DNA from 2 places in the Paraburkholderia sp. 2C genome. Region 2 is predicted to be linked to the other one. Evidence: predicted binding sites of a transcription regulator. Region 2 holds the regulator's gene; the other holds the start of a gene.
The links. Region 2 encodes FliA, which starts transcription of late flagellar genes. Its sites were predicted from a motif close to CTAAAGTTTNNNNNNNNNNNGCCGNTA; they were not measured.
Positions count from the first base shown of each region.

Region 1 (7,700 bases), on a different contig from region 2:
AGGATGAATGCCGAGTACGTCGCGAATGCCGGCCACATCGGAATAATGGCGCCCGGTCGCAATGATGAAATGCAGCCCCTGGGCCTCGAGGCTGCGCAAGGTCGAGACCGTGAACGGATCGACCTGATGGTTGGCGTTGAGCAGTGTGCCGTCGAGATCGGTGGCGATGACGCTATACATAAGTGTGGGCGGCAGACGACTTTCGGAGTTCGTATTTTATCGTCGCCGGCCCTTCGGTCATGCTCCCGCGGAGAATACCTTCGCCGCTTCGCGTTGCGCAAGCTGCAGCGCGCCGTGCGCCGAGTCGGACAGCGGCGCGCGCAAACGCGCCTGCAAGCGGGCGGGCACGAACTCGCGCAGCGGGACGGACAAGCCACCGCACAGTGCGACAGGCAATGCGTGATCGGGATCGAGCGCGTCCGCCAGCTGTTCGATCTGCTGACCGGCTTCGGCGAGGAGCCGCGCTGCGACCGGATGCTCGCGATGCGCGAGCACGACCGGCGCGAGGCTGGCATACGCGGTCGTATTCGCGGCGCAAAGCCAGACGACGAGGCTGTCGCGATCCTGCGCGCCGACCTTCTCGAGCAGCGCGCGCGCGAGATCGTCGAGCGGCGCGCGGCCGTCGAGCGCGCGTTGCGCATGCACGATGATGCGCAGCCCGAACCATGCGCCGCCCGCTTCGTCCGCGGTCGGATAGCCGTAGCCGCCGGCAATCCGGCAGACGCCCGACTGATCGAGCGCCGCGGCGATGCTGCCGGTGCCGATCGCGACGACGACACCGGGCGCGCCGCCATGCGCGCCGAGCAAGGTTGTGTAGGCGTCGCTTTCGACGGCGAGCCCGGCCACCGCAGGCGCCCGCTCGCGGAACGCGGCAAGCCAGTCGCGATTGTTCACGCCGGCCAGTCCGCAGCCCACCACGCAACGCGACCAGTCAAGCGCGAGTCCGGCGCGCGCAAACGCATCGGCGCTCGCCGCTTCGATCGACTGCCACGCGCGCTCGACGCCGAGTGCGAGGCCCGACGGGCCGCTCGTCGCGATGGCGAGCTCGCGCCCCTGCGCATCGCCGAGCACGACGCGCGTGCCGGTGCCGCCACCATCGACGCCAATCAGATAGAAGTGCGTATCCATCGATAATGTTCATTGAGAGTGATGCGGCGGCCTGAACGCGGACGCCCGCCATCGCGCCACGATGCCGCGGCGCCTTGGCCATCGACGATCGGCCATCCGACGATCGGCCGTCGGCCCATCTGCCCATCTGCCCATCCGCCCATCGGCCGGACGGCCAGCTTGCGAACCGATGTCGATCGGCTATGCTTGCAAAGCCTTTCTTCACCCGTTCGACACATTCACCACGCCGGAGCCGCAACATGACACAGCGCGAGACGCCACGCTGCACCTGGGCAACAAGCGAAGCACTCGCACACTATCACGACAGCGAGTGGGGTGTCCCGTCCCGCGACGATCGTCATCTGTTCGAGATGCTGGTGCTCGAGGGCGCGCAGGCCGGCTTGTCGTGGTCCACCATTCTGAACAAGCGCGAAGGTTACCGCCGCGCATTCAAGAACTTCGATATCGATGCGGTCGCCCGCTTCACGCCGAAGCAGATCGATACGCTGATGCTCGACGCGTCGATTGTCCGCAATCGCGGCAAGCTCGAATCGACTGTCGCCAACGCGCGTGCGGTCCAGCAGATTCGCAACGAACATGGGTCGCTCGCGAACTTCATCTGGTCGTTCGTCGACGAGACGCCGATACAGAACGCGTGGAAGTCGTACCAGCACGCGCCCGCGTCGACCGACGTCTCCGACGCGCTCAGCAAGGGCCTGAAAGCGTACGGCTGCAAATTCGTCGGCACGACGATCTGTTATGCGTTCATGCAGGCGGTCGGCATGGTGAACGACCATCAGGCGGACTGCGCATTTCACGCGAAATGCGCAGCGCTCGGCAAGAAGCGCCGCAGCCGGAAAACGACAAAAGAGACAGGCAAAGAAAAAGCGGAGTGAACCGAAGTTCGCCCCGCTTCTGAATCTGAACCCCGCGCGCGCCTGATGACCAGCTTGATGAGCAGGTCTTATCGCCGGGGTTGAGCCGCCACTTTCTTAGTGGAGCTTCTTCGGCAGCATCTGGCTGCGCAGGCGCTTGTGCAGGCGCTTGACCGCAGCTGCCTTCTTGCGCTTACGCACGGCCGTCGGCTTTTCGTACGACTGACGCTCGCGCAGCTCGGCGATCAGGCCGTTCTTTTCGATTGCGCGGCGAAAGCGGCGGATCGCCACTTCAAACGGCTCGTTTTCCTTCAAAAAAATGGTCGTCATGGAGTTCCTAACTCGATCATTGATACGGTTTCAACTACGTGAGATAAGGCGGCTCACGCGCCGGCGCTCCGGTGGGATGCCCCGCTGGATTCACAGCCACACGGCCGGAACGGGACAAACAGCTTGCGAAGCGGCCCGGAGGCCGGAAAAGAGGTGGGAAAGTTCACCGCCGGTGGAAGTTGCGTACCCAGTCACCGCAGGTGGAACTCGCCGTCGCCCATAGGACGATCTCAATCCAATCCGCGATCATATCAGGGTTTTGGGCAGCGAACCAGCCATTTTTCCGCCCGTTCAAAGACTTGCGGACAGAGCGGAGCGGACGGACGGCGGCCGATCGCGGCCGTCCACGGCCGTCCGCATCGCACCTGATGCGCGCGACGATGCATCCTGCATCAAAGCCCGAATCGCAAGGACACCGCGCCCATTCTCTGCTGCCGATCGCCGCGACATGACTTGAACAGGTCGTAACGCAGTCATCTTTCGACCGGTGCGGACCCCGCAATTAACCAATTCTTACAAGTTTGGCGCCCGATTCCAAGCATCTGAATCACAAAGATTTTCGGCCCAAGGAGCAAGAAGGGCCCGGAAAGCCTTGGCTGACGCGGCTCTCCAATAAATACGCGCAATCCTGTTCGCTCCCTCAAGTTTTTTTTCTCAACGCCGTCAACCTTCACTGAGGCGGCCAGCAATGAACGAGTGCTTCCGCCGATCTCAACGTTGCCATGTTTCAAGACTAACGCCTCTACGGAGAACCACATGTCTCTTTCTATTAACAGCAATATTCCGTCGCTGGTCGCTCAGGAAAACCTGAACGGTTCCGGCAGCGCCCTGTCGCAAGCCATCACGCGTCTGTCGTCGGGCAAGCGCATCAACAGCGCGGCAGACGACGCAGCTGGCCTCGCCATTTCCACCTCGCTCCAAACGCAGATCAACGGCCTGAACCAGGGCGTGTCGAACGCGAACAACGGCGTGTCGCTGGTGCAAACGGCCAGCACGGGCCTCGCGCAGATCACGGCGAGCCTGCAGCGTATCCGCTCGCTGGCTGGCGAAGCAGCAGGCGGCACGCTGACGACGGCCAACCAGCAAGCTCTGCAGCAGGAAGTGACGCAGCAGATCTCGGAAGTGAACCGTATCGCTTCGCAAACGCAGTTCAACGGCATTGGCCTGCTGAACGGCCAGGCTGGCGTGATCAACGTGCAAGTTGGCGCGAACGTCGGTCAGACGGTTTCGCTCGATCTGAGCCAGGGCGTCTCGGCAGCATCGCTCGGCGGCGGCTTCGTGCAGAAGGGCAACGTGCTCGGCACGATCACGAACCTGAACCTCAACTCGAGTGGCGCGGAAACGTCGGGCGCAGGCACGATCACGTCGATCAACATCGTTTCGGACGGCAACGGCGGCTTCACGTTCACCGACCAGAACGGCAACTCGATCTCGACGGCGGCATCGGCAGCCCTGTTCACGACGACGACGACCAACGGCGTCTCGTCGCTGTCGCTCGGCAGCGCCAGCGCGCTCCAGCCGACAACCGAACTCGCAGCGATCTCGGCCGCGGCCAGTGCCGGCGCCGCCACGGCAACCGACGGCACGGTCTTCGGCGTGATCTCGGGCATCAACATCGATTCGACCACGGGTAAGGATGCGCCTGCAGGCGACACGAACACGATCACCTCGGTGACGGTCGAGTCGGACGGCAAGGGCGGTCTGAAGTTCGTCGACCAGCACGGCAAGGCACTCTCGTCGAGCGCGCAGGCAGGCCTGCTGACCGTTAGCACGACCGGCGCCGTCTCGTTTGCCGGCACGGCACCGACCAGCACGATCGGTTCGTCCGCCGCTGGCGTGCAGCCGACGGGCTCCGCGCTCGCGAACATCAACACGCTGAACGTGCCGACGGCTGTGTCGCAGATCGACATCAGCTCGACGGAAGGTGCGAACAACGCGCTGAACTCGATCGACAACGCACTCGCCGCAATCGCCAACATCCAGGCGGCGCTCGGCGCAGCACAGAACCGCTTCTCCGCGATTTCGCAATCGCAGCAGAACGAGTCGACCGACCTGTCGAGCGCCCAGTCGCAAATCACGGACGCCGACTTCGCACAGGAAACGGCAAACCTGAGCAAGGCGCAAGTGCTGCAGCAAGCCGGTATCTCGGTGCTCGCGCAAGCGAACTCGCAGCCGCAGCAAGTGCTGAAGCTTCTGCAGTAAGATTCGCTCTCAGCGAATCGAAGGGAAGTAGAAAGCATTTTGTAGCGAACAGCAGCACGCACTAACGCACGCGGGTGAGCCGGCAATTCATGCAGTACGGCTCATCCGCGGGCGCGTCTTGACGGGCGAAGCCCCGTTTCGAACACCGGCGTGACGCAAGCCCGCGCAATCGTCGCGCAAGCCGATCGTCAGGTCGTTGCGACGCTGACGAAGCAAACAACACCCGAACGAAGCAGTACAAGGCGGCGACCCGCGCCGCAGACCCGGATCGTTGCACATAAGCCGGCCCGACGGGGCCGCATGGAGCCTTTCAGATGACTTCACCCGTTAACTCCACGGCCGCCGCCGCCGCGGCAGCCGCCGCCGCCGCCGTTCAATCAGCCGCCCAGTCGCTGATCTCAGGCTCGACCGGCAACAGCAGCCTCGACGTCAACTCGCTCGTGTCCGCGCTGGTCAAGGCGAAGACCGCGGGCCCGGCGGCCAACATCCTGACGCAGGTGACCAGCGACAAGACCCAGATCACGGGGCTTGCGACGCTGTCGGCTGCCATGTCCGGCCTGCAGTCGGCCATGGCGCCGTTTCTGAACGGCAACGCGCTCGCGTCGTTCAGCGCGACGATGAGCGGCGAAGGGATTACGGCGAAAGCGGGCGACGGCGCGGCGACCGGCAACTATACGATCGACGTGAAGCAGGTCGCACAGGCGCAGTCGATCAGCTCCGGTACGTTCTCGAACGCCGACGCGGCCGCGATGGGCTCGGGCACCTTGACCTTTTCGCTGGGCAACGACTCCAGCTCGAAGTCGTTCCAGATCAACGTCGATACGTCGAACGACAGCCTGCAGCAGATTGCGGACGCGATCAATTCGGCATCCGACAACCCCGGCATCAAGGCAACCGTCATCACGGGCGCAAACGGCCAGTCGATCACGCTGCAGTCCACGACGACCGGCGCATCGAACCGAATTAGCGTCGCTTCGAGCGCGACGAGCGGCCCGCTGTCGCAACTCGCGGTGACGTCGTCGACCACCACCGACTCGACTGCTCCGGATGGCTCGTCGGCCATCAGCTCGGCCGGCAATTTCTGGTCGCAGAACACGGCCGCGCAAGATGCCGAACTGAACATCAACAACCAGCTCGTCACGAGTTCGACAAACACGATTACCGGCGCGCTGCCCGGCGTGACGTTGACGCTCGATCCCAACAACGACAAAACGATCGGCAAGCAAACGCTCACCATCGCATCGGACGACAGCTCGGTCGAAGGCGACGTGTCTTCGTTCGTCTCGGCCTACAACGCGGTGATCGACCAGTTGAACTCGCTTGCCGCGCCGGGCACCGCGGGCGTACAAGGCAGCGGCGGCCAGCTGCTCGGCGACGAAATGATCAACCAGATCGGCGCGGCCCTCGGCAGCATCGTGGGCGGCAAGGTGTCGAGCGGCGGCTTGCAGGGCACGCTCTCGTCGCTCGGCATTTCGTTCCAGTTGAACACGGGCGGCCTGCCGTTCGCGGAGCTGCAGATGGACGCCGATCCGAACCTGCCGACGCTCGACAACGTGCTCTCGACCAATCCGTCGATCATCAGCGCGCTGTTCAACGATACGAACGGTATCGCGCAGCAGCTGAATTCCGTGATAAACGCGTACACGTCGGACGATAAAGGTATCATCACGCTGCGCACGAACGCGCTCACTGCCGACATCACCGCACTCGGGAAACAGCAGGACGATCTGGACGATTTCGCCGCGCAACTGACGTCGCAGTACAACGACCAGTTCACCGCGCTCAACACGCTGATGGCGCAGGCGCAATCGAACCAGAACTACCTGACGGCGCTGTTCGGCGGCAGCAACAGTAATGGCGCGCTGGCGCAGAACAGCAAGTAAGCGCAAACATGCAGTCAGCGGGCGGCAGATAAGCGGCGGTTCACTCAACGAGGAGTACGCAAGGCCATGGACCAGAATCAATTGCTCGAGCGAGTCGTCGGGCTGACGCAGATGATCGAGGAAGCTGCGGCGATTTCCGACTGGCCGCGCGTCGCCCGTCTGATGGAGCGGCGCACGCCGCTACTCGAATCGCTGACGCTGCCAACCTCGCCCGCCGCGCTGCAGGCGCTGCGCCGCGTGCAGGCATCGATCGAAACGCTGCGTTCCCGCGCGAAAACATCGCGCGAAGAACTCGAAACGGAATACGGCACCGCCGTCCGCGGCGTGCAGGCTGCCAACGCGTACACGCGCATTGGCATGCTTTGACGGCATCGCCGCAAGATGCCGACCGAATATCGATAAGAATAACGCGCCGGTTTCAAGGCGTGCTCGTTCAGCTCAAGCCCGCTTCAAGCGGGCTTTTTTTATGGGCACGCGGGTCGGATCGAGCGGAGTCGACCGGTGCGCGGGGTTGGCCCGGGGTTGGCCCGGGGTTGGCCCGGGGTTGGCCCGGGGTTGGCCCGGGGTTGGCCCGGGGTTGGCCCGGGGTTGGCCCGGGGTTGGCCCGGCGTTGGCCCGGGGTTGGCCGATATGCGCCCCTACGCGCCGAAAAACGGGGGAATCCCGCATCTGCTCGCCGGATCGTCCGGGGCCCAAGTCTCTAGACTTGTAAATGGGGCACTGCGCGCTCAGGCATATCGCCCTGACGTTCGATGCCCCACGCCCGGAACAGAACCCATGACACTCGACGCCACCCTGCAGCAGGCCGTGCAACATCATCAGACGGAAGCTTTCGCGGAAGCGGAACGGCTGTACCGCTCGATCCTGCGAGCGCAGCCCGATCATCCGGAGGCGAATCATCATCTCGGCATGCTCGCGGTGCAGCTCGAGCAGCACACGATGGGGTTGCCCTTCCTGAAGGCGGCGGTCGACGCCAGCCCGCAGCGCGCCGAGTTCCGGCGCGACTATGCCGATGCGCTCGAAGCAGCGGGCCAACCCGATGAAGCGGCACGCGTACGGAACGCCGGCCACCCGCGCGCCGCGCCGGCGAGCGCGGGTTTCGTGACCGGGATCCACGCAGCCGAAGCGATCGGCGATGCGGCCAGTCACGTCACGAGCGCCCCGAACGACATAAGCGCAACGCCAGCGAACGGCGCGTCGACCGCCGCCGAAGCCGACGTCCTCGCTGTCGAATTCGTCGAAACGATCGCCCTGCTGACCGCGAAAGGCGATCACGCGGGTGCCGAAGCGCTCGCGCAGCAGA
Region 1 covers NZ_BAAILL010000065.1:19,478-27,177, forward strand. Annotated here, with positions in the region: gene ACYPXD_RS29030 (Cof-type HAD-IIB family hydrolase) at 1-180, opposite strand, end outside; gene ACYPXD_RS29035 (glucosamine kinase nucleotide-binding domain-containing protein) at 238-1,128, opposite strand; gene ACYPXD_RS29040 (DNA-3-methyladenine glycosylase I) at 1,368-2,003, shown strand; gene rpsU (30S ribosomal protein S21) at 2,100-2,312, opposite strand; gene ACYPXD_RS29050 (flagellin N-terminal helical domain-containing protein) at 3,069-4,514, shown strand; gene fliD (flagellar filament capping protein FliD) at 4,829-6,397, shown strand; gene ACYPXD_RS29060 (flagellar protein FliT) at 6,464-6,763, shown strand; gene ACYPXD_RS29065 (tetratricopeptide repeat protein) at 7,175-7,700, shown strand, end outside.
Region 1: a site for FliA is predicted at 2,952-2,978, ahead of ACYPXD_RS29050 (flagellin N-terminal helical domain-containing protein). Genes of this name have one in related genera too.

Region 2 (7,700 bases):
CGCGCTGCTGACCACCGATAGCTACCGGATCGGCGGCCACGAGCAGCTGCGCATCTTCGGCAAGATTCTCGGCGTGTCGGTGCACGCGGTGAAGGACGGCGCCGATCTGCAGCTCGCGCTGTCCGAGCTGCGCAACAAGCACATCGTGCTGATCGACACGATCGGCATGAGCCAGCGCGACCGCCTCGTGTCGGACCAGATCGCGATGCTGTCCCGCGCGGGCCAACCCGTGCAGCGCCTGCTGCTGCTGAACGCGACCTGCCACGGCGACACGCTCAACGAAGTCGTGCAGGCCTATCAAAGCGCGCCGGACAAGCAGCCGCTCGCGGGCTGCATCCTGACGAAGCTCGACGAAGCGACCAATCTCGGCAGCACGCTCGACGCGGTGCTGCGCTACCGGTTGCCCGTGCACTACGTTTCGACCGGCCAGAAAGTGCCGGAAAACCTCTACGTCGCAACGAAGAAATTCCTCGTTCGCAGCGCGTTCTGCATCCCGCGCGATCACTCGCCGTTCGTCCCTCAGGAAGACGACGTCCCGGGTCTGCTCTCCGCGCTGTCCGCACGCTCGACTGCCGAGCAGCATGAGGTCCGGTTTGGCTAAGTTCGTGTCCGATCAGGCAGAAGGACTGCGGCGCCTGCTGGCGCGCCACGGTTCGCGCGCGATCGCCGTCACCGGCGGCACGGCCGGCGTCGGCTGTTCGACGACCGTCGTGAATCTCGCGGCGGCGCTTGCGGCGCAGGGCAAGGACGTGCTCGTCGTCGACGAGCATGCGGGCGAACCGCACGCGATCGCCGCGACGCCCAACGGCGCCGCGGCCGAACGCTTCGTCGCGTTTACGCGCGGCGAGATGGCGCTCGATGCGGCAACCGATCGCCACAGCGCGGGCTTCGCGGTGCTGGCCGCGCCGCGCAGCCATCGCGATATGTGCAAGCCGTCGCAACTGGCCGCCGTGTTCGACAGCACGGCCGACGTCGTGCTGATCGACGTGCAGTTCGAGCGCGACGGCATGCTGTCGGACCTCGCGCTGCAGGCGCACGACCTGATGATGGTCACGCGCGTCGCCGCGCAGGCGATCACCGATACGTACGCGTGCATGAAGCGCCTGCACTACGCGTATGCGATCGCCCAATTCCGCGTGCTGGTCAATCAGGTGCACAGCGTCACCGATGCGCAGCTCGCGCTCGACAACCTCGCGGCTGTCGCGGGGCGTTATCTGACCGTGGCGCTCGAGGGCGCCGGCTGCGTCGCGGCGGACCCGCTGATGACGCGCTCCGGGGAACTGTCGCGCTGCATCGTCGAAGCCTTCCCTTCGACACCCGCCGCGCGCGACTTCCGGCACCTCGCCGCGGAACTGCAGTACTGGCCGATGCGGCCAGCGATGTCATCGCGCGCGCCGTGGTCGGCGAGCGCGGCAGTCACGACGGCGTCACACGCCGAACAACCGTCCGCACAACACGCCTGACAGGCAGCGGACAAGGGGAGCTCGATGTACAACGCTCAAGGAAAGATTTCTCAGGCCGACGTTCTGACGAAATACACGCCGCTGGTCCGGCGGCTCGGTCTGCAGCTGGTGGCGAAGATGCCGGCGAGCGTGGACCTCGACGATCTGATCCAGGCCGGCATGATCGGCCTGCTCGACGCCGCAAGCCGCTACAAGGAAGATCAGGGTGCGCAGTTCGAAACCTACGCGAGCCAGCGCATTCGCGGCGCGATGCTCGACGAGCTGCGCAGCAACGACTGGCTGCCGCGCAGCGTGCGGCGCACGTCGCGCGAGCTCGAGATGGCCGTGCATCAGGTCGAGCAGCAGCTCGGCCGCGCCGCGAGCGAAGCCGAAATCGCGCAGCACCTGAAGATGCCGCTCGAAGAGTATCAGGCGATGCTGCAGGACCTGCACGGCAGCCAGTTGATCTACTACGAAGACTTCGACCGCTCCGCCGACGACGAACCGTTCCTCGACCGCTATTGCGTCGATCACTCGGACCCGCTGTCCGCGCTGCTCGACGAGAGCCTGCGCGGCGCGCTGATCGAAGCGATCGAGCGGCTGCCGGAGCGCGAGAAGCTGCTGATGTCGCTGTATTACGAGCGCGGCATGAACCTGCGCGAGATTGGCGCCGTGATCGAGGTCAGCGAATCGCGCGTGTGCCAGCTGCATAGCCAGGCGGTCGCGCGGCTGCGTGCACGCTTGCGTGAAATGGCGTGGGCGGCCGAGGAGAGCTGAAAAGGGTAGTGGCGTCCGGCAAGGGTTTGCCGGGAATTTATACCCCATAATCAAATCATAGGGTATAAATAGCGCCGGCTGGCCTTATACCCTACAATGCAATCGTAGGGTATAAATCTCGCCGTCATGCCGACTTTTTACAACCATGCGCTGCAAACGCTGTACGCCTCCGTTGCGGAGCGTGCCGCCGCGCAGACGCAAATCCTGCTTCACTCGCCTGGCTCCGCCTCGATCAAGGTCGTCGACGGGAAAAACTACGTTTACTGGCGTGTTTATCTTGCATCGGGTAAGCGCGTCGAAACATCGCTCGGCCGCGCGGGCGAGCCGCTAACCAATGCCACGCTCGACGCGAAAATGCAGGAAAGCCTCCAGATGCGTGGGTTGGCCGCCGACGTTCAGGTATTGCGCAAGTCCGGCTTTGCCGCCGCCGACAATTCCGCCGCCCTCACCATCGCGACGCTCTACAACGCGGGCATCTTCAGTCACGGCGGGGTACTGGTCGGCTCGCACGCGTTCGGTGCGCTGCTGAACGGGCTCGGTGTGCGCATGTCGGCGAACTACCGGACCGAAGACATCGATATCGGCAGTACCGGCGCGATTTCGGTCGCGATTCCGCAAAACCGCAGCTTCCTCGATATTCTGCGCGACAGCAGCCTGCCTTTTCTCGAAGTGCCGGAACTCGATGCGCGCCGCCCCGCGACCCCGTTCAAGGCGCGCGGGCAACCGTTGAAGGTCGATCTACTCGTGCCGGGCACCGAAGCGTACGAAACGAAACCGCTACCGCACTTGCGCGCGCACGCAACGGGGCTGCCGTACTTCCGATATTTGCTGACCGAGGCGACGAGCGGTTTTGTGCTCGGCAAGGAACATGCGGTTCCGGTCACGGTGCCGGACCCCGCCAGGTTTGCGCTTCACAAACTCGTTGTCAGCACGCTGCGCGGGCCCGCGTTTGCCGCGAAGGCCGGCAAGGACCGCCGTCAGGCAGCGGTGCTCATCGATGCGCTGATGGAGCGCTACCCGGACTTGCTGGAAGCGGCGGCGGAAAAAATCGAGAAGAAGGCGCGGCCGCGCGTGGCGACGGCGGCTGCGCTTGCGGTGAAGTTCGAACTGGATCTGTCGGAGCGGGCGCGCGATTTTCTCGCGGACCTGAGTGATACCTGAAGGGCACCCCGGTTGCACTTGAGCGCCGCCCCGTGAAGCGCGCTTCGCCTACAGCCCCGAATACATCGGCACCTTGCCGTCCGGGCCGTAGAACGACGAGGCCACTTCGGGTGTCCCGCGCAGCACCGCCAGAATCCGGCGGTTGTAGTCCATGCGCGTGCGGATCATCAGGCCGTTGTTGAAGTTGAGCTTGCGCGCGCGTTCCGCCGATTTCTGCAGCAGGCGCCACTGCTCGTCCAGGCGCGTATCGGTGGCGGCGGCGAGATCCATCCCGCGCTTGCCGGCCGGCAGGCCGCGCTCGCGCAGATGCCCTTCGCGTGCGCGCTCGAGCATGGCGAGCTTGTCGGCCATCGAGGTCTTCTGTTCGACGATCGGCTTCAGGATTTCGCCAGGGTACGCGGTGGTCAGCGCTTTCTGTTCGACGGCGAGCAAGGAGGCAAAAGCTTCGACGGTCGCGTATTCGTCGATGATGGTGTCAAGCAGGGCGTCTTTCATCTCTCACTCAAACGTTAATCCGCCTGCATGACGCAGGCGGGCGCAGGTTTCTACATGCGTCCGCCAGTGAGCGCGCCCTGAAAAAGTACGTTCGGACGCTCAGCTGCCGGACGGCTGGGTGCCTTGCAGCAGGCTGCGTGCGGTTTCGAGCACGCCATCGGCAATCTTCGACGCATCGATCTTCAGCGAGCCGTCGCGGATCGCCTGCTTGATCGACTCGACCTGCTGCGTATCGATATCGGCCGAACCCGACGCGGCGAGGCTCTGCAAATGGCCCGCGAGCGCCGACAGGCTGACGTCCGCCGCCGCCGCCCCGCCGCTCGAGACCGGCGTACGTGCCGTGTTCGGGCCGGCAGCGGCGGTTTCGCCCTGCTGGCCGCGCTGCACGCCGTTGTTGAGCGGCGTCAGATTCGGGTTGGTGCTGGAATCGACTTTCACGATGGGCTTCCTGAACGATTTGACTGTGATATCGGCAGTCGCCGGCCGAAACTTTAGCGCAACCGCAGCCCACTGTTTTTTCGTCTTCCGTCACCTTTTCCGTGTCTGAAACCCGTTCGCGAGACGCGGTAAGCACCTTCACATCTGGATCTCGACGGTCGAACCGTCTTTCACCACGCCGGTCACGATCTGGCCGTTCATGGTCTTGACCCGCACCTGCTGGCCCGGCGTCGCGTTGTTCATCGCGTTGCCCTCAGCCGAAATCGAGAACCCTTCGCCGGACGCGACGACGCGCACCGTCTGTCCGACCGTCACCGATGTGGTGCCGCGAATCGTGTCCTGGCGCAGCGGCAGCCCGGCGCCGATACGCACGAGCGCGACCGCGCCGACCGCTTGCGACGGATCGGTGATCACCGTTTGCGGCAAGGTCGCGAGGTCGCCTTCGTGGGCGACGAGATCGGCGGCGGTCAGCGTTTCGCCCGGAGCGATCTGGCGCGAGGCGGTGTAGTAGGTCGCCTGCAGCGAGATGCGCGCCTGCAGATAGAGCGTCCATGGCCGCGCGCCCGCGCAGCGCACGCCGACCGACGTGCGTCCCCACAACCGTGCGCCGACCGGCATGAACGGCTCGAGCGCCGTGCAGGCCGCAAGGCCGCGCGGAAAGGCGGGAGCGACGGTAATCGTGATCTTGCCGGGCAGACCGGCCGTTTGCTGCTCGAGAAACGTGAGCGCGGTTGCGCGGATCGTCTCGCCGTCCTGCTGGCCGGCGGGCACCGGGGCGGCATTGGCCGCGCTCGCGGCAAGCGTGTTGGCGCCGCCGGCGTTGACCGTGGCGACGGCCGGAACGGTGCCGCCGGCCACGGCCGCGCGCGGTGTGTAACGCACGGGCTGGAGTTGCGCGGCTGGTGCGGCTGGTGCGAGGCGTTGAGGGGCCGGCGCGGCGGCTTGAGCGGTGGACGCGGACGCCTGAGCGGCCAATTGCGCAGACGGTTGCGCCGCGCCTGTTGCCGCCGCTTGCCGCGGGGCTTGTGCGTTCAAGCCGGGTTGTCCCGCCGACGCGGGCTGCGGCTGCGCGGCCTTCGCCGCGGCCCACTGCTGCACGGCTTTGATCTGCGCCGCGCTTGCTTGCTCTGCCGTCATCGGCTGCGCGCTGGCCGCCTGGGTTCTGATCGCCGCCGTGCCACCGGGGCCGCCGAGTTGCGGCGGCTCGCCGCGCGCGGAAAGCGGATCGATCTGGACCGGCGCCGATGCATCGGCCGCATCGGCCGCGCGAATGTCGGAAGCGGGCACGCTGTAGCGCGCCTGCGCGTTGCTGACAACAACCGGCGCCACCCCTTGGGCAGGCGGCTGCACCGTCACGGGTTGCAGCGTCACCGGCACGCCGGGCAGCGCGCGGGCAGTCAGGACGCGGCCGGTCGTGACCGTCCCGCGCGTCGCGTTCGCGGCATAACCGCCCGCCGTCGTTTGCGCGCCCGGCTCACCGGTGCCGGGAATGACGATTTCGCCGTTGTTTGCACTGGCATCGGCGTCGAAGGCGCGCTGCGCCGCGCGTGCCGGACGCAGCGCGGCGAGCGCGGCCGCGCTCGGCTGTGCCGGATGAGATGTCATGCCCATGCGCGCGGCAAGCGCTTGCGCATCGGCGGGATTCTTTTCACCGGGACCGGGAATCACGATCGGGCCGCCATTGTCCTGCGCATAAGCGAGCGTGGGCATCGCGCCGGCGGCGATCACGACGGGCAAGCCCGCGCCCGGCAAGGCCATGCCGAGCAACGCCGCAACCGGCAAAACACGCGATGCGCGCAACGCGGGCCACCCCGGCCACCCCGGCCGCGCCGCGCCGCGCAGCCGCGCGGCGCGAGACACGCCGGGCAGGGCAGCAAAAGCGGGCAGGGCCATGGCAACTCTCCAGAACAAGGACGGACGCGCGAGCCGCGACGGCCCGCAGGGACTGAACGGTACAGGACGCATTCTAGGGAGCGGCCTCTCACGGCAAACGTTGAATAGAGGGGGGCTTCCCCGGCTATTCGTTCAATTGGCCCTTGCATCGCGCCCCTAAGATGCACTCCATGCGAAAAAGCCTTTGCGTATTGCTTTCGCCGCCGCCGGACATGCGCCGCGGCCAGCATGCGCAAGGGCGGCAGGCGAATATGGCCGCGGACCGTTCATACGGAGAGATGCCCGATGCTTGACAGGCTCGATCAGGATTTTGCGTTCAACAAGGAAGCGCTCGACGTGCGCGCGTACCGGCAGGAAGTGCTGTCGTCGAACATTGCGAACGCCGATACGCCGAACTACAAGGCGCGCGACATCAACTTCTCGTCGTCGCTCGCGGGCGCGTTGCGCCAGGCCGGCGGGGAGTCGGGTGCGGGTTCCGGTGCATCGCGGCTCCAGATGACGCAACCGGCCGGCGTGACGAGCGGGATGACGCTCGCGACGACCGCGGCCGGCCATATGGCCGGCAAGGCGAGGCTGATTCCGACGGGTGGCCCGGCCGAAGACTACGGCCAGCTGAAGTACCGGATTCCCGCGCAGGCCGCGCTCGACGGCAACACGGTGGACCTCGACTCGGAACGCGTGCAGTTCGCCGACAACACGCTGCATCTGGAATCGGGCATGACGCTTGTGTCGTCGCAGATCAAGGGATTGCTGTCGGCGATCACGTCGGGCAGCTAACAGAACATAACGGCATAACCCGCCAGGCAGCAGCACTCAATTAACGCTACGGGATCAACGAAGGAGGCTCGCAAGGCCATGTCATTGATGAACATCTTCAAGGTGGCGGGTTCGGCGCTGACTGCGGAGTCGCAGCGCCTGAACGTCACCGCGTCGAATCTGGCGAACGCGGACAGCACGACCGGTCCGGACGGCAAGCCGTATCGCGCGAAGCAGGTGGTCTTCGCGGTCGACCCGCTCGGCGGCTCGCGCTCGCCGTCGGGCCAGCAGATCGGCGGCGTCCAGGTGACGAGCGTGATGGACGATCCGACGCCGATGAAAACGACGTACGACCCGAGCAACCCGGCGGCCAACTCGGACGGCTATGTGACGGCGCCGAACGTCGACCCGGTGCAGGAGATGGTGAACATGATCTCGGCGTCCCGCTCGTATCAGGCGAACGTCGAGACGCTGAACACCGCGAAGAACCTGATGCTGAAAACGCTGACGATCGGCTCTTAACCGGGCAGCTGAGGAGAAATTTCTTGAGCACGCCAATTGGAAACAACGGCACCACGACCAACAACACGCCGACCGACACGATGGGCCCGAACGCGGGCACGTCGGCATCCGATCTGCAGACGACGTTCCTGAAGCTGCTCGTCACGCAGTTGCAGAACCAGGATCCGACCTCGCCGATGGACAGCTCGCAGATGACGTCGCAGCTCGCGCAGATCG
Region 2 covers NZ_BAAILL010000037.1:4,633-12,332, forward strand. Annotated here, with positions in the region: gene flhF (flagellar biosynthesis protein FlhF) at 1-601, shown strand, start outside; gene ACYPXD_RS16680 (MinD/ParA family ATP-binding protein) at 594-1,463, shown strand; gene ACYPXD_RS16685 (RNA polymerase sigma factor FliA) at 1,488-2,219, shown strand; gene ACYPXD_RS16690 (GSU2403 family nucleotidyltransferase fold protein) at 2,346-3,380, shown strand; gene ACYPXD_RS16695 (flagella synthesis protein FlgN) at 3,429-3,875, opposite strand; gene flgM (flagellar biosynthesis anti-sigma factor FlgM) at 3,975-4,313, opposite strand; gene flgA (flagellar basal body P-ring formation chaperone FlgA) at 4,452-6,206, opposite strand; gene flgB (flagellar basal body rod protein FlgB) at 6,492-6,983, shown strand; gene flgC (flagellar basal body rod protein FlgC) at 7,062-7,484, shown strand; gene ACYPXD_RS16720 (flagellar hook capping FlgD N-terminal domain-containing protein) at 7,565-7,700, shown strand, end outside.